Regions from separate parts of the Methylobacterium sp. V23 genome, predicted to be linked through region 2. Evidence: predicted binding sites of a transcription regulator. Region 2 holds the regulator's gene; each other region holds the start of a gene.
The links. Region 2 encodes PhoB, which activates phosphate uptake and scavenging genes when phosphate is short. Its sites were predicted from a motif close to TGTCATNNANCTGTCAT; they were not measured.
Positions count from the first base shown of each region.

Region 1 (6,542 bases), on a different contig from region 2:
CGCACACGACGATTGGGGCGGGGAACGGCCGATGCGCGGCAGGGCGATGATCGGGCTGATGGCCCTCGTGGGCTTCGCCCTCCTGCTCTATCTGCTTGCCGACGTCATGCTGCCCTTCGTGGCGGGCCTCGCGCTGGCCTATCTCCTCGACCCGATCGCGGACCGGCTCGAGCGCCTCGGGCTCGGGCGGCTCTCGGCCTCGCTCCTGATTCTCGCGGTCTTCGTGGTTGGGCTCGTGGTGGTCTTGCTGCTCGTGGTGCCGCTCGCCGCCAACCAGGTCTCCGCCCTCGTGGCGACCCTGCCCGGCATGGTCTCGCGACTGCAGGGGATCCTCGCCGAGCGGGCGGGCCCGCTGCTGCAGCGGGTGGGTGGCGCCGACGTGCTCACCGACCTGCAGTCGCAGGTCGGCACCCTGGTGGGGCAGGGCGGCACCTGGTTCCTGACTTTCCTGAAGTCCTTGTGGTCGGGCAGCCAGGCGCTGATCTCCATTGCGTCGCTCCTCGTCGTCACGCCCGTGGTGGCATTCTACCTTCTCGTCGATTGGGACCGGATGATCGGGACCCTCGATGGCTGGGTACCGCCCCGGCATCGGCCGGTCGTACGGCGCCTCGGGCGTGAGATCGACGGGGCAGTGACGGGGTTCGTCCGCGGGCAGACCCTGGTCTGCCTCATTCTCGGCACCTTCTACGCCGTCGGATTGTTCCTCGTCGGATTGAATTTCGGTGTCCTCATCGGCCTCATCGCGGGCTTCCTCACCTTCATCCCCTATGTTGGGACGCTGACCGGCTTCCTGCTCTCGGTCGGCGTTGCCCTTGCCCAGTTCTGGCCGGGTTCCGACTGGCTGCATATCGGCCTCACCATCGGGGTGTTCGTGGTCGGACAATTCCTCGAAGGCAACATCATCTCACCCAAGCTCGTGGGCGAATCGGTCGGCCTTCACCCGGTCTGGCTCATGTTTGCGCTCCTCGCCTTCGGCTCGCTGTTCGGCTTCCTCGGGCTGTTGCTGGCCGTTCCAGTGGCGGCGTCCATCGGCGTGCTGGTCCGCTTCGTCCTGGAGCGCTACCTCCGAAGTCCGCTCTACTACGCGGACGCACCCGCGCTCCTGTCAAAGCCCGAACCCTGAATGGCAATCCGCGACACCGTTCCCCCGAAGCAGCTGGCCTTCGACCTGCCGGCCGACCCGCGCTATGGCCGCGAGGACTTCCTCGTGGGACCGGCCAACGAGGCCGCCTACACGCTGATCGAGGCGTGGCCGAATTGGCCCGACACGGTGTGCCTGCTCACCGGACCACCGGGCAGCGGCAAGAGTCACCTCGCCTCGATCTGGGCGACTCGTTCCCATGCCTGGACGGCCCGGGCTTCCGAGATTACCGCAGCAACGGTGCCGCACTTCCTCTCCAACGGCGCCCTGGTGATCGAGGACATCGACCGGATCGGCGCAGACGGGGGCACTCCCCGCGACGAGGCGGCCCTGTTCCACCTCCTCAACCTCGCACGCGAGCGCGCCTGCCCAGTCCTCGTCACCTCCGCCACCTCAGTGGATGGGCTTGGCCTGACGACGGCGGACCTGCGTTCCCGCCTGCGCCTCGCCCCCGGCGCCACCATCCTGCCCCCGGACGACGCCCTGTTGCGCGCGGTCCTCGTCAAGCTGTTCGTCGACCGACAACTCGTGGTGGATCTCGCGATCGTTGAGGCTCTGGCGCTTCGAATCGACCGCTCCCTCGGGCGCGCCCGAGAGGTGGTCACCGCCCTGGACCGGGATGCCTTGAGCCGGGGCCGACGTATCACCAAACCCCTGGCACTGGCGGTGCTGGAGCGCCTCGGTTTCGGCGCCGGGGAACCGGAAGACGAGGACGAGGCGGATCCCGCGGATCATGCCCCGCGCTGAGGACGGCATGCCGATACGACGGACGATCGTGCCAAAGATCGTCATGCAACCGTCACAAACGCCGGCCGGCCCCGTGCTACGACGCCGACCCTCGAAGACCTGTAGGAGACGAACTCTTGGCGGACATGGACTCGGACGCGACGGCAGCGGATGCCGGACCCCCGCGTGCCACCGAGGGCCGTACGCGGGCCGCCCGGCCCGCCGCCCGGCGAGTCGGGCAGCCCGCAGCGGTGGCCTCGAAACCCCAGCCGGGGAAGACGGTGCGGGATGTGTTTCCGGATGCCAGGGAACCCGTCTCCGATGCCCTGCCTGATGCCGATCTCGACCTGCCGCCCCCGGGAGAGCTGCCGCCTCCGCCCGCCGAGGCCCCCCTCGGCGCGGAGGCGCGCGATTCCGTGCGGGAGGCGGGGCTCGCCCTGCGCCACTCCCCTGAGCGCTTCGTCAACCGCGAGCTGTCCTGGCTTCAGTTCAACCGTCGGGTGCTGGAGGAGGCCTCGAACGCCAACCACCCTCTCCTGGAGCAGGTCCGTTTCCTGTCGATCTCGGCGAACAACCTCGACGAATTCTTCATGGTGCGCGTCGCTGGCCTGCACGATCAGGTCCGTGCCGGTCTCGTTCTACCCTCGCAGGACGGCCTGACCCCGGCCGAACAGCTGACGCGCGTAGGGACCGAGGTCTCGCGGCTCGCCCTCGATCAGCAGGCGCGCTGGCGCGAATTGCGCGGTGAACTCCTCGGCGTCGGCATCGAACTCATGGAGCCCGCCGGCCTGACCCAGGATCACAAGGCGTGGCTGGAAGACTACTTCCTCAACCATGTCTTCCCGGTCCTGACGCCGCTCGCCATCGATCCGGCGCACCCGTTTCCGTTCATTCCGAATCTCGGCTCGACCATCGCGCTGATGCTGGTGCGCCCCCGAGACGGTCGCACCCTGCGCGCGCTGATCCGCCTGCCGGCGGTGCTCGACCGCTTCGTGCGCCTGCCGGATGCCGAGAACGATTCGACCGCCCGCTTCATCGCCATCGAGCAGGTCATCGTGCTGTTCACCGGGCGGCTCTTCCCGGGATACGCCTTGCGCGGACAGGGCGCGTTTCGCGTCATCCGCGACTCGGATCTCGAAATCGAGGAGGAGGCCGAGGACCTCGTCCTGCATTTCGAGACGGCCCTCAAGCAGCGCCGCCGCGGCGTCGTCATCCGGCTGGAGGTCGAGGCCGGGATGCCCGAGGACCTGCGTGCCTTCGTGGCCGACGAACTCGAGATCGGCAGCGACGCGGTGATCTTCGTGGAGGGGATGCTGGCCCTGAACGAGCTGTCGCAAATCGTGGGCATCGACCGGCCGGACCTGAAATTCAAGTCCTACAACCCCCGCTTCCCCGAGCGCATCCGCGAGAGCGGCGGCGATGTCTTTGCGGCGATCCGACAAAAGGACTTCATCGTCCACCACCCCTACGAATCCTTCGACGCGGTGGTACAGTTCCTCGCTCAGGCTGCCCGCGACCCCAACGTGGTGGCGATCAAGCAAACGCTTTATCGCACCTCCTCGAACTCCCCGATTGTCGCGGCGCTGGCGGAAGCCGCCGAGCTCGGCAAGTCAGTGACGGCGCTGGTCGAGCTGAAGGCCCGCTTCGACGAGGAAGCCAACATCCGCTGGGCGCGCAACCTGGAGAAGGCCGGCGCGCAGGTGGTGTTCGGCTTCATCGAGCTGAAGACCCATGCCAAGCTGTCCATGGTGGTCCGACGCGAGGGCGACCGCCTCGTCACCTACTGCCACGTGGGCACCGGCAACTATCACCCGATCACCGCGCGCATTTACACCGACCTCTCCTTCTTTACGGCCGATCCCGCCGTGGCGCGGGATGTCAGCCGGATCTTCAACTTTATCACCGGCTACGCGGAGCCCGCCGAGCTGGAGCGGATGTCGGTCTCGCCGCTGACTCTGAAACCGCGCCTCTTGGAGAACATCGAGGCGGAGGTGGCTCACGCCAAGGCCGGACGGCCGGCCGCGATCTGGATCAAGTGCAACTCGCTGGTCGACCAGCAGATCATCGACGCGCTCTACGACGCCTCCCAGGCCGGCGTGCAGATCGACTGCGTGGTCCGCGGCATCTGCTGCCTCCGACCCGGAATCCCGGGGCTGTCGGAGACGATCCGCGTCAAGTCGATCGTCGGGCGCTTCCTTGAGCACGGGCGCATCTACTGCTTCGGCAACGGCGTTGGGCTGCCCCACCCCAAGGCTGTCGTCTACATCTCGTCAGCCGACCTGATGAGCCGGAATCTCGATCGCCGGGTCGAGGCGCTCCTGCCGATCACCAATCCAACGGTGCATCAGCAGGTGCTGGATCAGATCATGCTGGCCAATCTCCTCGACAACCGCCAAAGCTGGCGTGTACTGGCGTCGGGTGCCAGCGAACGGATCCAACCTGCCGAAGGGGAGGAGCCCTTCAATGCGCACAAGTATTTCATGACGAATCCAAGCCTCTCCGGGCGCGGCAAGTCGTCGAAGAAGTCGAGCCCGCGCGCCCTGAGCCGACGCGCGCAGCGTGGCTGACGGACCGTCCAGAGGAGCCCGCATGGGCCTCGACCCAGCCCGCCCCGCGCCCATCCAGGGCCTCCCCTTGTCTGGGGCCGGGGACCACATCGAGCCGGTGGCGATCATCGACATCGGTTCGAACTCGGTGCGGCTCGTCGCCTATGACGGCCTGACCCGGGCGCCCACCCCGCTCTATAACGAGAAGGTGCTGTGCGGCCTCGGTCGCAACGTGCTGTCCACGGGCCGCCTGAACGAGGAGGCGGTGCGCCGGGCGCTCGTAGCGCTCGCGCGTTTCCGCGTGCTTTGCGAGACCATGCGCGTGTCGCGCACCTTCGTGCTGGCCACCGCTGCCGCACGCGACGCCGAGAACGGCCAGGAATTTCTGGCTGCGGCGGAAGCCGCCTGCGGACAGCGCATCGAACTGCTCTCCGGCCGGCGCGAGGCCGAACTCTCGGCGCTGGGCGTCATCTCGGGCTTCCACGCACCCGACGGCGTCGTGGGCGACCTCGGCGGGGGGTCCCTGGAACTGGTGGATGTACGTGGGGCCACGGTCGGGATGGGCGTGACGATGCCGCTCGGCGGCCTCGCCCTCCAGGATCTCTCGGGCGGCTCGGTCAAGAAGGCCCTCAAGATCGTCCGCGAGAACCTGAAGAAGGCTGCGCCGCAGCTGGAGACCCTGCGCGGGCGCAGCTTTTACGCGGTGGGCGGCACCTGGCGAGCCCTGGCGCGGCTGCATCAGTCGGCCCGGGGCTATCCGCTTCACGTCATGCACGGTTACAGCGTCGAGCCCTCGGACGAGTTGAACTTCCTCGAGGTGGTGGAGCGCACCGACGCGGCCCTGCTGCAGGATGTCGAGAGCGTGTCCGAGGCGCGCCGTCCGCTCCTCGCCTACGGCGCGGTGGTGCTGGAGGAAATCATCCGGATCGGACGCCCGCGCGAGCTTGCGATCTCGGCCAGCGGCGTGCGCGAGGGCCTGCTCTACGAGCAACTCGACCGTCATGCTCGCCTTGCCGACCCGCTGCTGGCGGCGGCGGCCGAATTGAACACTCTGCGTGCTCGCTCGCCGGGCCATGCAGAGGATCTCATCACCTGGAGCGACCGCTTCATCGCCAGCCTCGATCAGCCCGAGACCGCCGACGAACGTCGCCTGCGCCACGCGGCCTGCCTCCTGTCCGATATCGGCTGGCGGGCGCACCCGGATTACCGCGGCGAGCAGAGCGTCAACGTCATCACGCATGCAGCCTTCGTCGGGATCGATCATCCGGGCCGGGCCTATCTGGCGCTGGCCATCTACTTCCGCCACGAGGGAATCGCCCCCGAAAAGGCGAGCCCGATGCTGCGCAACCTCGCGGGCCCCCGCCTGTTCGAGCGCGCCCGTCTCCTCGGCGCTCTGCTGCGCCTCGCCTTTCCGCTCTCGGCCGGCATGGCGGGCGCCCTCGGACGGATTCCCGTCACCATTGAGGGGGGTCGAGTGACACTGAGCCTTCCGGCGGACCTGGGCTCACTCCCCGGCGATCGGATCCTCAACCGGGTGCGCGGGCTCGGTCGCCTGTTCGGACTCGAAGGCCGGATCGTCGAGGCGGATTGAACCAAAACGCAAGCGGAACCGTTTTCCGCGTCCGGCAAGGAGATTTACGGACATGAAGTCACTCTGTGCAGCAGCGGTTCTGGGGCTGACGGTCCTCGGCTCGATAAGCCCTGTTCTGGCCCAGCCCTACCGTGGATACGAGGACGGCTATCGCGGCCGCGACGAGGGATATCGGGGCCGGGACGACGGCTATCGCGATCGCGACGGCGATTTCCGGGATCGCGGCCGCGGTTATGGCCGGCGGGACTACGGCTTCGATGAGGGCGAGTACCTGCGCTGCAATCCCGATGTCCGGCGAGCCGTCAATCGCGGCCAAATGGAATCCGGCGCCGCGCATTATCGCGTGTTCGGTCGCCGTGAAGGTCGTCGTCTGAGCTGCTGACGTGCGCGACCGAGGTCGGCAACTCGGGGCGACCTCTCCGAGACGCCGGTCCGGGTGTCGAGTCCAGGCTTGGGATTAGGTCGCCTAAAGAGCATCAATGCGGGGCCGCAGCGATAGTCGTGGTGCCGCTTCGCACGATGTGTCCGGCTGGGTCTT
Region 1 covers NZ_PDHT01000021.1:52,404-58,945, forward strand. Annotated here, with positions in the region: gene CRT23_RS18885 (AI-2E family transporter) at 32-1,123, shown strand; gene CRT23_RS18890 (hypothetical protein) at 1,130-1,888, shown strand; gene CRT23_RS18895 (RNA degradosome polyphosphate kinase) at 2,014-4,434, shown strand; gene ppx (exopolyphosphatase) at 4,457-6,004, shown strand; gene CRT23_RS18905 (hypothetical protein) at 6,057-6,386, shown strand.
Region 1: CRT23_RS18895 (RNA degradosome polyphosphate kinase) is a predicted target of PhoB. The motif match lies at 1,928-1,944, and genes of this name have one in related genera.

Region 2 (6,542 bases):
TCCTGGTGCTCCTGGTCCTCGCCGGCATCCTGGCCTCCATCGCGTACGGCGCCTGGCCGGCCTTCCAGCAATTCGGCTTCGGCTTCATCACCTCCACCGTCTGGAACATCGGGCAGGAACAGTACGGCGGCCTCGTGGCCATCGTCGGCACCCTGGCCTCGGCCGTCCTCGCCCTGCTGATCGGCGTGCCGCTCTCGCTGGGCATCGCCATCTACCTGACGCAGCTCTGCCCCGGCTGGGCCCGCAAGCCTGTCTCGATGACCATCGAGCTCCTCGCCTCGGTGCCGAGCATCATCTACGGCATGTGGGGCCTGTTCGTGTTCGCCCCGCTCTTCGCCCGCTTCGTGCAGGTGCCGGTGTCGAACCTGGTCGAGGGCATGCCGATCGTCGGCACCCTGTTCTATGCCCGCGTCCCCTCGGGCGTCGGCATCCTCACCGCCGGCATCATCCTGGCCATCATGATCGTGCCCTTCGTGGCCTCGATCACCCGCGACATGCTCGATCAGATCCCGACCGTGCTGCGGGAGAGCGCCTACGGCATCGGCTGCACCACCTGGGAGGTGGTGCGCCACGTGCTCGTGCCCCAGGCCTCGGTCTCCATCATCGGCGCCATCATGCTGGGCCTCGGCCGGGCCCTCGGCGAGACCATGGCGGTGACCTTCGTGATCGGCAACGCCAACCGCCTCTCGGGCTCGGTCTTCGACCCGGGCTCCACCATCGCCTCGCGCATCGCCAACGAGTTCAACGAGGCCGACGGCCTGCAGCTGAACTCCCTGATGGCGCTCGGCTGCATCCTCTTCGTCATCACCTTCTTCGTCCTGATCATCGCGCGCCTCCTCACCCGCCGCGCGAAGGTCGCCTGAGGCCAGCCTCACCGAGACGTCAGGAGCCGCATCATGGACGCCGCGAACCCCCTCGCCACCACCGCCGCCCCGGCCCGGGTCAGCCGGGTCCGTTCCGGTCGCCGGATCGCCGACCGGGCGCTGATCCTGGCGAGCACGATCGCCACGCTGGTGGGCATCGTCGTGCTCGGCTCGATCCTGTTCATGCTGGTGATCGAGGGAATCCAGGGCTTCTCGCCGACCCTCTTCACCGCCCCGACGCCGGGGCCCGGCTCCGAGGGCGGCGGCATCGCCAACGCGATCCTCGGCAGCCTGGTGATGACCCTCCTGGCCATCCTGGTCGCGACGCCCGTGGGCGTGATGGCGGGGACGTTCCTGGCCGAGTACGGCCGCAACTCGAAGGTCGCCGACGTCATCCGCTTCCTCAACGACATCCTGCTCTCGGCGCCGTCGATCCTCATCGGCCTGTTCGTCTACACGCTGATGGTGCGCCCGATGGGCTCCTACTCGGGCTGGGCCGGCGCGGTGGCGCTGGCCATCATCGCGACGCCGGTGATCGTGCGCACCACCGAGGACATGCTGCGCCTCGTGCCCTCGACCCTGCGCGAGGCCGGCGCGGCCCTGGGCGCCCCGCCGTCGATCGTCATCAAGAGCATCACCTGGCGCGGCGCCAGCGCCGGCATCGTCACGGGCATCATCCTGGCGCTGGCCCGCATCGCCGGCGAGACCGCGCCGCTGCTCTTCACCGCGCTCAACAACAACAGCTGGTTCGCCCCCAACCTGATGGGCGGCGTGCCGAACCTGCCCGTGATGATCTACCAGTTCGCCCTCTCGCCCTATGCGAACTGGCAGCAGCTCGCCTGGGCCGGCGCCCTCCTGATCACCGTCACGATCCTCGCCCTCTCGATCGTGGCCCGCTTCGTCATCAAGACCGAGCGGTCGCGCTGACCACCCGCGCGCCGCCCGTCTCCGCTCCTTCGACCGATAGGATCTTGAACCGATGAACGCCGCCCCCGGGATCACGTCCGCGCAGCTCACCGGACGCCACAAGGCCGACGAGTCCTCACCGGTCCGCATCGCGGTCAAGGACCTGAACTTCTACTACGGCAGCTTCCACGGCCTGAAGTCGGTCAACCTCAACTTCCACGACCGCCAGGTCACGGCGCTGATCGGCCCGTCGGGCTGCGGCAAGTCCACCCTGCTGCGCACCTTCAACCGGATCTACAGCCTCTATCCGGACCAGCGCGCGGAAGGGGAGATCCTCCTCGACGGCCAGAACGTGCTGGATTCCAAGGTCGACCTCAACGAGCTGCGCTCGCGCATCGGCATGGTGTTCCAGAAGCCGACCCCGTTCCCGATGTCGATCTACGACAACGTCGCCTTCGGCCTGCGCCTCTACGAGAAGCTGCCCAAGGCCGACCTCGACGTGCGCGTCGAGGAATCCCTGCGCAAGGCCGCCCTCTGGGACGAGGTGAAGGACAAGCTCAAGCAGTCCGGCATGGGCCTCTCGGGCGGCCAGCAGCAGCGCCTCTGCATCGCCCGCACGGTGGCCCAGCGCCCCGAGGTGATCCTGTTCGACGAGCCGACCTCGGCCCTCGACCCGATCTCCACCGGCCGCATCGAGGAGCTGATCGAGCAGCTGCGCTCGGAATTCACCATCGTCATCGTCACGCACAACATGCAGCAGGCGGCGCGCATCTCGCAGTTCACCGCCTTCATGTATCTCGGCGAGCTGGTGGAATTCGGCCCGACGACGCGCATCTTCATGAATCCGGAGAAGCGCCAGACGCAGGACTACATCACCGGCCGCTTCGGCTGATCCTCCGCCGGCCGGGATCGGCCCGCGCCCCACATCACCGCCAGGGCGGGCACCGGACAGGCGGGCCCGATCGAGGAGCGAGACCCATGCCCGACCACATCGTCAAATCCTACGATACGGACCTTGAGGACCTGCGCCGCTCGATCTCCGAGATGGGCGGCATCGCCGAGAAGATGATGACCGAGGCCGGCGAGGCCCTGGTGCGCCGCGACGCGCCCCTGGCCCAGGCGGTGATCGCCGCCGACACCCGCCTCGACACCCTGCAGCGCGAGATCGAGGAGCGGGCGATCCTGCTCATCGCCCGGCGCCAGCCCCTGGCCATCGACCTGCGCGAGACCGTGACGGCGATCCGGGTCTCGAACGATCTCGAGCGCATCGGCGACCTCGCCAAGAACGTCGCCAAGCGCGTCGTGGCGATCGCCGACCAGATCCAGCCGCAGAAGATCGTCATCGGCGTCCAGCACATGAGCGACCTGGTGCAGGAGCAGCTCAAGGACGTCCTCGACGCCTATGCCAGCCGCGACATCAAGGCGGCCCTCGGCGTCTGGGAGCGCGACGACGCCATCGACGCCCTCTACAATTCCCTGTTCCGCGAGCTCCTGACCTACATGATGGAGGATCCGCGCAACATCTCGTTCTGCACGCACCTCCTGTTCGTGGCCAAGAACATCGAGCGCATCGGCGACCACACCACCAACATCGCCGAGACGATCCACTACCTCGTCACCGGCGAGAACCTGCTGGCCGAGCGCGAGCGCCCGAAGAACGACGCCTCCAACTACGCCACCGTGGACATGCCCGGCGCGGCCTGACCCCGTGCCGGTCTGATCGAAAGCGCACGATGAGTACGCGTATCCTGATCGTCGAGGACGAGGAGGCCCTGACCCTTCTCCTCCGCTACAACCTCGAGGCCGAGGGGTTCATCGTCGACTCGGCCGCCCGCGGCGACGAGGCGGACCTGCGCCTGCAGGAGCAGGTGCCCGACCTCGTCCTGCTCGACTGGATGCTGCCCGCCCTGTCGGGGATCGAGCTCTGCCGCCGCATCCGCGCCCGACGCGAGACCGAGCGGCTGCCGGTGATCATGCTCACGGCGCGCGGCGAGGAGGGCGACCGCATCCGCGGCCTGGGAACCGGCGCCGACGACTACATCGTCAAGCCGTTCTCGGTGCCCGAGCTCCTCGCCCGGGTCCGCGCCCTGCTGCGCCGGGCCAAGCCCGCCCACGTCGCCAACCTGCTGGTGGCCGGCGACATCGAGCTCGACCGGGTCAGCCATCGCATCCGCCGGGAGGGCCGCGAGATCCATCTCGGGCCGACCGAGTTCAAGCTCCTCGAGTTCCTGATGCAGAGCCCCGGCCGGGTGTTCTCCCGCGAGCAGCTCCTCGACGGCGTCTGGGGCCACGACGTCTACATCGACGAGCGCACCGTCGACGTCCATGTCGGGCGCCTGCGCAAGGCCCTGAACCGCCCGCGGCAGAGCGACCCGATCCGCACCGTGCGCGGCTCGGGCTATTCCTTCGACGAGATGTTCGAGACCGAAGCCGAGTAGCCGGGCCGAGTCGCTGGGCTGAGCCGAGTCGCCGGGCCGAGCGGCCGGCCCCGCCGCTCAGGCGAACAGCATCGTGTCGGTGGGCAGGTGGACGGTGAAGGCCTTGCCCTCGTCGACCCAGCCCGGACCGGCGACGCCGTGATTGATGCCGTTGGCCTCCTCGGCGCTGCCGGCGAAGTGATGCTGGCCGGTCTGGGTGTTGTAGAAGCGCTCCAGGGTCAGGCCGCCGGGGGCGCTGGCATCGGCGTAGGCCTCGAAGGCCACGCCCTCGTACTTGTAGCTCGGCGCGGTCTTCAGGACCTGGTCCCGCTCGGACACGCTCGTCGTGAAGAAGTGGGCGTTGGAGACCGTGTCGAAGAACCGGAACACGTCCACCGTGTCGGCGCCCTTGGCCGGGGCTGCCCAGGCGGTGCCCTCGTAGTTGAACCACGGCAGCGTCTGCTGGATCTGCGCCTTCTCGGCGGTGCTCGTGGTGTAGAAGTGATCCCCCGTATGGGTGTCGTAGAACCGATACACCGCCGTGACCGCCGGGGCGGTGGAGGCGGCGACCGGGCTCGACGGTGCGGCCGCGGCCATCACCGGGGCGCTCGGCGCGCCGTACAGGGCCTGGATTCCGGCGAGGTCGCCGGCCGCCAGGGTCTTGATGCTGGTGTTGAGGACGGCGTTCATCACCTCGGGCTTGGTGTTGTAGTGATCGAGGCCGAGCGCGTGGCCGATCTCGTGCAGCGCCACCAGGGAGAGATCGACGTTCTGGGTGCTGACCACCCGCCCGCCGGAGACGGCGTGCCAGCCCTCGCCGCTGTCGAAGGTGATCTCCACCGACTGCATGCGCTGGCCGCTATAGGTATAATGGGCATAGCCCAGGGTGTCGCCGAGCCCGTCGATTCCCCCGAGGGTGACGTCGATCTGGGCGCTGGCCGTCGTGGCCACCTGCTGGAACGCGATGTTGGCGGCCGCCGCCCAGGTGGCGAAGGCGGCCTGGAGAAGGCTCACGAAGCTGGTGGGAATCGTGCCGTCGACGGCCCAGGTGACGGTGCCGCCGCTCGTGCCCGCCGCGCCCGTGCCCCAGCGCGGACCTTCCAGCGCATAATCCCCCATTGCCTGCCCTCCCGTCTCTTCGGGCCAGGGTCGGCGGCAGAGGTTGCGAAATCCTTACCGCACCCGCCGCCGCGTGACCGGGCGGCGCGTCCTCAGACGATGCTGCGCACCACGCCGCCATCGACCCGGAGGGCCGCGCCGCTGGTGGCGCTGGCGGCCGGGCTGCAGAGGTAGGCGACCATGCTGGCCACCTCCTCGACGGTGGCGAGACGACCGATCAGCGAGGTCGGGCGGTGCTCGGCCACGAAGGCCCTTCCGGCGGCGTCGAGGTCGACCTCGCCCCCGGCTCCGCCGTCCTGCCCCTGGGCCATGCTCTTCATGAACTCGGCGACGCCCTCCGACAGGGTCGGCCCCGGCAGCACGCTGTTCACGGTGACGCCGCTGCCCGACACGGTCTCGGCGAGCCCCCGCGCGACCGCGAGCTGGGCGGTCTTGGTCATTCCGTAATGCACCATCTCCACCGGGATGTTCACGCCGGATTCGCTGGAGATGAAGACCACCCGGCCCCAGCCGCGCTGGACCATGCCGGGGGTGTAGGCCCGGGCGAGGCGCACGCCGCTCATCACGTTGGTGTCGAAGAACCGGCGCCAGTCCTCGTCCGGGATCTCGAAGAACGGCTTCGGCTCGAAGATGCCGGTGTTGTTCACCAGGATGTCGATGTCCGGCAGGCCGGAGACCACCCGGGCCGCCCCGTCCGGGTTGGCGACGTCGCCGGGTGCCCCGATGAAGCCGGCATGGCCGGTCTCGCGCTTGAGGCGCTCGACGGCGTCGCGCACCCGCTCCTGCGTCCGCCCGTTGATCGCCACGTTGGCCCCGAGCTCGCCCAGCGCCTTGGCGATGGCGTAGCCGATGCCGCTGGTGGAGCCGCTGACGAGGGCGCGCTTGCCGGACAGGTCGAGGTTCATGGGATCGTCCTTGGGAGAGGCTCTGCCCGGGTCAACGCGCAGGACGGGTCCTGGTGCGATCGCGGCGGATGCGTCAGGCGCCGGGCTGGCGCCGCAGCACGCTGGTCACCGCCCCGAGGCTCGCCAGCGCGACGGCGCACCACAGGGTCGCGCTCACCGGTCCCGCCGGCGGGCCGCCCTGGTGCAGGCCGAAGATCACCGCCACCAGGGCCGCGCCGAAGGATTGCCCGGTGAGGCGGGCGGTGGATTGCATCCCGCTCGCCCCGCCGCTCCGGTCCCGCGGGGCGCTGGTGATGATGACCTTGTTGTTGGGCGACTGGAACAACCCGAAG
Region 2 covers NZ_PDHT01000019.1:59,501-66,042, forward strand. Annotated here, with positions in the region: gene pstC (phosphate ABC transporter permease subunit PstC) at 1-863, shown strand, start outside; gene pstA (phosphate ABC transporter permease PstA) at 897-1,790, shown strand; gene pstB (phosphate ABC transporter ATP-binding protein PstB) at 1,843-2,661, shown strand; gene phoU (phosphate signaling complex protein PhoU) at 2,748-3,473, shown strand; gene phoB (phosphate regulon transcriptional regulator PhoB) at 3,503-4,207, shown strand; gene CRT23_RS17910 (matrixin family metalloprotease) at 4,265-5,305, opposite strand; gene CRT23_RS17915 (SDR family oxidoreductase) at 5,398-6,210, opposite strand; gene CRT23_RS17920 (MFS transporter) at 6,284-6,542, opposite strand, start outside.

Region 3 (6,542 bases), on a different contig from region 2:
ATCAGGGCCGAGCCGTCGCCGTCCTTGAGAGCGCCCTCGCCGGTCAGCGGCGTCTCGCTCGACACCTCCGCGTTCACCGATCCGTCGGCATTGGCGAAGACGTTCGGCAGGTCACCCTCGTCCGGACCCTCCGGATTGAGCAGGCCGTGCTTGCTCTGGTCGTGGTTCACGTGGGCCTTCGACTTCTCGAACTTCGCGGTGTCCGAGCAATCGCCCACGGCGTGGAAGTGGATGCCGTGCCAGCCGGGGGGCAGGCCGCCGGGCTGGATCGTCACGCGCATGACCAGGGAACTCGCGCCGTCGCGGATCATGATCTTGCCGATGGGCTCGCCCTTCCCGTTCTGAATCGGGCTCTCGAAGGTCTGTGGGGCCGCGGGGGGCGCTGCCTCCGCGGGCGCCGCCGGGGCGGTCTGCGCGAGGGCCGCCTGGGCGGCGAAGGCCGTGCTGGCCGCGAGGGCAAGGACCGACGGAAGTCGTCTCATGAAATGGCTCTCCTCTCCACGCCGGGTACGCCGGTGGAGCGTCAACGAAGATGGTCGCGAGGCGCTCCACGGCAATGCCGGGCGGCCCGACCTTTCCCATGCCTGGACCGGTGAGGCCAGATGCCGGACCCCCGGGCCGGCGCGAACAGCTGTGTCCTGCGGCACCCCGATGGTTGCGGTCCGTGGACGAACTCTTAAGGTTTCGCTAAGTTTCCCGTCACGGGGCCAATCTCGGCGCCCGATTCACCAAGTCTCCGCTGGTGGATGGGCCGCAGATCTTGGCGCGGCATTAACATTGATTGCAGCGTTAGACTCGTTGGGAGGTTCCCATGACGTTCGCCGCCCCTCGCCGCCTCGGGTTCCTCGCTCTGGTGCTGGGTCTCCTGCCCGCCCTGGTCCACGCGCAGACGCCGCCGTCATCCGCATCCGGCCGGACCTGGACCGACCCACCCCCCCGGGGGACCGCCGAGTCCGCATCCCCGGTGCCCACGCCCGCGGCGACCCCGGAGGCGCCCAAGCCGTCGGCGGCGCCTGCCGAAACCCGGCGCTCGACGCATGCGGCGGTCCGGACGCCGAAGAGCGCGCGCGAGACGCGTGCGCGTGGGAATACCGAAGCCCGCGTGCGGGTCGCGCGCCCGGCGGCGTCCCCGTCGCGTCGTCCTGCCGTCCGGACGGTGGCGCGGGTCCAGGAGCACCGGGACCCCGCCGTCCGGCGCGTGACGACGCGGCCGCCGGTGATTCGCTACAGCTACGGCGTCGTCCCGGAATCGACCGGTCCGTTCGTGTACGAGGACGACCGGGCCCGCCGGATCCGCCAGGCCCAGGAGGCCGGCTACCTCGTGGTGCGGTCCCGCAGCGTCGAGTTCCCCGATGGCCGGCGCCTGCGCACCTATCGCCCCTACGAGGAGGAGAGCGAGGACTAGGACTCGCTCGGCGCCGCAAACGAAAACCCCGCCGGGGATACCGGCGGGGTTGGGGTCAGCGTGCGATCGAGGGTCTGCGGATCAGCGCAGGCGGCCGGGCCGGGCCGGCTCGAACACGATGCGGCGGTGGAAGGCGCACCAGCTCTTGCCGTCGGGCGCCGGGGCGCCGCAGCAGACGGCGCGGTCATTGGGCTCGCCGATGATGAATTTGCACACGAAGGCACCGGACTGCGCGAACGGCACCCGCAGCTCGGCGGAGGGCTCGGCGATGGCATCGGCCTCGCCGACCTGTGACATGCGGACAAGCTGGTTCATGGATCGGATGACTCGCGGACTGGCTTTCGCGGGCGGGGCCCAGCGGAGTGTGACGGATCGGGAGCGTGTCGCCTTCGGGAGGGCCTCTCCCCTGCATGGACACAGCGGGCGACCCGCGGACATGAATGGGAAGAATCGCGGACCTTGAGCAGGTCGGAAGCGCGGCCAAACCGGACGCGACAGCGTCATGATGCTGTTATATCTGGGGTTTGCCCCTCGGCAAACAAGTGCTGACGCATGCGTGTGTTGCAGCGCACAGGTTTCGGGCCGCTTGCTTAAGGGGCTCCAGGCTGCTTCGGCGGCCATTACGAATCACAGATGGGTTTCATCCCGGCCAATGCCAGGAGGCCCGTGGCTGTCATCGTCCTGAGACAGGACCGTCATACAGCCGGGATGTGCGGGGATCGTGCCGGGATCAACCCGCCGCGGCGATCGCCCTGTCGGGAGACCCCAATCATGGCCGAAATCATGGCTGATGCGATCGCCCCCGGACTTCGCCCGGCGCCGCAGGCGGAGCCGGGCCGCCGCCCCGGCCCGAACCTCGACGGCAGCATCCACGTCTCGGGACTCGTGGCCTTCGCCCTCGTCCTCCTGGGCGGCCTCGCCTATGCGGGCTACAGTCTGGTCCACGACATGAACGCGGTCGGCGAGACGCCGCTCGCGATCGGGGCCTTCGCCCTCCTGGCCCTGGCCCTCCTGATCGCCCTGGCCTTCGAGTTCGTGAACGGCTTCCACGAAACCGCCAACGCGGTGGCGACGGTGATCTACACCCACGCGCTGCCGCCGGTGGTGGCGGTGATCTGGTCCGGCGCCTTCAACTTCCTCGGCGTCATGCTGTCCTCCGGCGCGGTGGCCTACGCCATCGTCACCCTGCTGCCGGTGGAGCTGATCCTGCAGGTCGGCTCCTCTGCCGGCTACGCAATGATCTTCGCGCTGCTGATCGCCGCGATCCTGTGGAACCTCGGCACCTGGGCGCTGGGCCTGCCGAACTCCTCCTCCCACGCCCTGATCGGCTCGGTCATCGGCGTCGGCCTCGCCAACCAGCTGATGGCGCCCGAGGGCCAGGGCACCTCCGGCGTCGAGTGGGGACAGGCCGTGAAGGTGCTGGAGGGGCTGCTGTTCTCTCCCGTCCTCGGCTTCGTCCTGGCGGCCCTGCTGCTGCTGGTCATGAAGGCGGTGGTCCGGCGCCGGGACCTCTACGAGGCCCCCGCGGGTGAGGCCCCGCCCCCGCTCTGGATCCGCGGCCTCCTCATCCTCACCTGCACCCTGGTGTCGTTCTTCCACGGCGGCAACGACGGCCAGAAGGGCATGGGCCTGATCATGCTGATCCTGATCGGCGCCGCCCCCACCGCCTATGCCCTGAACCGCACCATGTCGGACGACATGACGCCGGTCTTCGTGCAGCAGTCGCGGGACGCCAGCACGGTGTTCGCCGCCCGGGCCGCGGGCGCGGCCCGTCCCGATGCGGCGGCTGCCCGCGGGCAGGTCAGCGAGGCCCTGCGCACCAAGGCGCTGAACACCCCCGCCGTCTACGCGGCGCTGGCAGCCCTCTCGGACGACATCGCCGCCTCGGTGCAGCGCCACGGTACGATCCGCCAGGTGCCGGCCGCCGCGACCCCCAACCTGCGCAACGACATGTACCTCGCCGCCGACGCGGTGCGGCTGCTGCCGGCCGCCGGCGCCGGCTTCCCGGAGGCCGAGGCCAAGACCCTCAAGGCCTACGAGGGCCTGCTCAACGACGGCACCCGCTACATCCCCACCTGGGTGAAGGTCTGCGTCGCCCTCGCCCTCGGCCTCGGCACCATGGTGGGCTGGAAGCGGATCGTCGTCACGGTGGGCGAGCGGATCGGCAAGACCCACCTCACCTACGCCCAGGGCGCCTCGGCCGAGATGGTGGCCGCCGGCACCATCGGGCTGGCCGAGCTCTACGGCCTGCCCGTCTCCACCACCCATATCCTGTCGAGCGGCGTCGCCGGCACCATGGCGGCCAACGGCTCGGGCCTGCAGGTCGCCACCGTGCGCAACATGGCGCTCGCCTGGGTGCTGACTCTGCCGGCGGCCATCACCCTGGCGGGCGGATTGTTCTTCATCCTGCGGCACCTGTTCTGAGGACAGGTGCGTCCCGCCCTCCCGGTCGCGCGGCGGGCGGATGGATGGGAGGGGCGGATGCCCGTCGGGCGATGGAAGCGGGCGATGGAAGCGGGCGATGGAAGCGGGCGATGGAAGCGGGCGGAGGGCTCGTCCCCCCTCCGGCGCCGCCTCCCGCGTGGCCGGAGCCGGCAAGTCCCGGCTTTCTTGAGGTCGCGCCGCGCTGCGTGTAGGTCGGGGACAGGCTCGATCCGGTTCGGACGGCCGCCAGGGACTCCATGCGCGTCTTCGTCACCGACACCGCCGGCCTGATCGGCGACCCTCTCGCACGGCCCCTCCTCGCGGCGGACCACCCGGTCACGGACCCTGACGGCGTCAGCGGCGATGGCGGCGTCGCCCGCATGCGCGCGCGCCGCGTCGGCACGTCCGGTCCGTCCGATGCCGTGGGAACGCCTGCGGGGCGTCACCGCCTGGTCGCCTCCGCCGGCTCGGCCCCCGGCGGCACCCCGCCCGGCCGTTCCCGCGCGTTCGACCCCCTCCTCGCGAGGCCGCCGACCCGCGACGCCGCCCCTTGCGGGGCCTGAATGCCCTCACCCGTCCTGCCCGCGTTCCCCCCGCCTGCGTTCCCCGCGCGTCCGCTCCGCCCGGCGCCGCGATGCCGCCACAAGCCACGAGCCCGATGACCCCCAGACCTCTTCCGCCGCGGCGCCGCCCCCGCTCCGGTCCGATCCGCCGCCGTCCGGGGCACTGGCCATGATGGCCCTGCGCTCCACCGCCCTGGCGGCGGCCGGGCTCCTCGCCTTCCTGCTGTTCTGGGAGGCGATGCCGCGCCTCGGCCTGATCAACCCGGCCTTCCTGCCGCCGCCGAGCACGATCCCGGCCGCCTTCCTCAACGAGGTGCGCCTCGGCGTCTGGGGCGAGGCGGTGCTGTCGAGCCTCAGCCACTACGTGACCGGCCTCTGCGTCGGTGCGGGGGCGGGCATCGCGCTCGGTCTCCTCAGCGGCATGTTCCGCGGGTTCGAAGCGGCGACCGCCTGGATCGTGCGCCTGCTGCGGCCGATTCCCGGTCTGGCCTGGGTGCCGTTCGCCATCATCTGGTTCGGCGTCCAGCCGGAGGCCGCCGTCTTCATCATCGCCATCGGCGTGTTCTGGATCGTGTTCTTCGCGACGCAGGGGGCGGTGCGCGGCGTCGACCGCGACCTGATCGAGGTGGCCCAGGCCTTCGGCTTCGGCTCGCCCTGGTCCCGGCTCACCAAGATCCTGCTCCCGGCCGCGACCCCGGGCATCCTCGTGGGCCTGCGCACGGCCCTGGGCCAGGCCTGGATGGCGGTGGTGGCCGCCGAGATCTTCGGCGTGCCCGGCGTCGGCGCCCGGATGATGCAGGCCTCGAGCCTGCTCTCCACCGACATCGTCGTCGTCTACATGCTCACCATGGCCGCCCTCTACGGCCTGTTCGACACGGCCTTCGTCGCCCTCCAGGGGTGGCTCCTACGGTGGCGCGCCTGAGATGTCCGACCCGATCATTTCCATCGCGGGCCTGAGCCTCGCCTACGAGCGCGCCGGCACCCGGACCGTCATCCTGCAGGACCTCGACCTCGACGTGGCCCGCGGCGAGTTCCTCGTCATCGTCGGCGAATCCGGTGTCGGCAAGTCCACGGTCCTGCGGGTGCTGATCGGGCTGGCCGAGCCGAGCGCCGGCACCGTGCGCCTCCAGGCCCGCCCCGACTGCCGCACGCCCATGGCCCTGGTCTTCCAGGATGCGCGGCTGCTGCCCTGGCGCCGGGTCATCGCCAACGTGGCCTTCGGGCTCGAGGGCCGCGGCCTGTCCAAGGCCGAGCGCCTGGCCAAGGCGCAGGCGATGCTCGACCTCGTGGGACTCGGCGATCTCGGCCAGCGCTGGCCGCACCAGCTCTCCGGCGGCCAGCGCCAACGCGTCGCCATCGCCCGGGCGCTCGCCGTCGACCCGGACGTGCTCCTCATGGACGAGCCGTTCTCGGCGCTCGACAGCTTCACCCGCGAGGGGCTGCAGGACGAATTGCAGCGCATCCAGGCGGCGACGGGCAAGACCATCCTGTTCGTCACCCACGACATCGACGAGGCCGTGACTCTCGCCGACCGGGTCGTTGTGCTCGCCGGCAGCCCCGGCCGGCTGGCGGCCGAGATGCCCGTGACGGTGCCCCGGCCCCGCCGCCGCCGCGACGCCGCCCTGCAGGAGGCGGCCCGGCAATTGCGGATGGAGCTGTCGAACCGCTCGGCGGAGCTCTGAGGCGACGGGGCGAACGCCGGGTGCGAAAAGGGTCGCGGGCGCGGCCGTTGCCATCGGTCGCCCGGCGCTCTACCCCGCTGGGAGACACCCGTTCGCTTCGAGGATCAGGCCGATGCGCCGCCGCACCCGCTCGCTGATCGGCACGATCGTGATGCTGGCCTTCATCATCATCTACGCGCCGCTGGCCATGGCGCTGGCTGACAGCCGGATCTCCGAGACCCCGGCGCCCGTGCAGGCGGTGCTCTATGCCCTGCTCGGCATCGCCTGGATCTTCCCGCTGATGCCGCTGATCAGCTGGATGGGCAGGAACGACGCCGAGGATCGGGGCTGAGGGCGCGGGAACCGGGGAGAACCCCCGGGCTGGCCAGAAAACGTCGTCCGGCGTCGGGTTTTCGCCGCACTCGCGCGCCAGACACGCGCCGTGTCATTCGTTAAAAGGCCGTCGTCCCGCTCAATGCCACGCCTGTG
Region 3 covers NZ_PDHT01000033.1:250-6,791, forward strand. Annotated here, with positions in the region: gene CRT23_RS22600 (superoxide dismutase family protein) at 1-482, opposite strand, end outside; gene CRT23_RS22605 (hypothetical protein) at 812-1,405, shown strand; gene CRT23_RS22610 (GcrA family cell cycle regulator) at 1,487-1,720, opposite strand; gene CRT23_RS22615 (inorganic phosphate transporter) at 2,177-3,829, shown strand; gene CRT23_RS27970 (hypothetical protein) at 4,087-4,392, shown strand; gene CRT23_RS22620 (ABC transporter permease) at 4,562-5,314, shown strand; gene CRT23_RS22625 (ABC transporter ATP-binding protein) at 5,316-6,074, shown strand; gene CRT23_RS22630 (DUF2842 domain-containing protein) at 6,187-6,405, shown strand; gene CRT23_RS22635 (hypothetical protein) at 6,529-6,542, shown strand, end outside.
Region 3: CRT23_RS22615 (inorganic phosphate transporter) is a predicted target of PhoB. The motif match lies at 1,904-1,920, and genes of this name have one in related genera.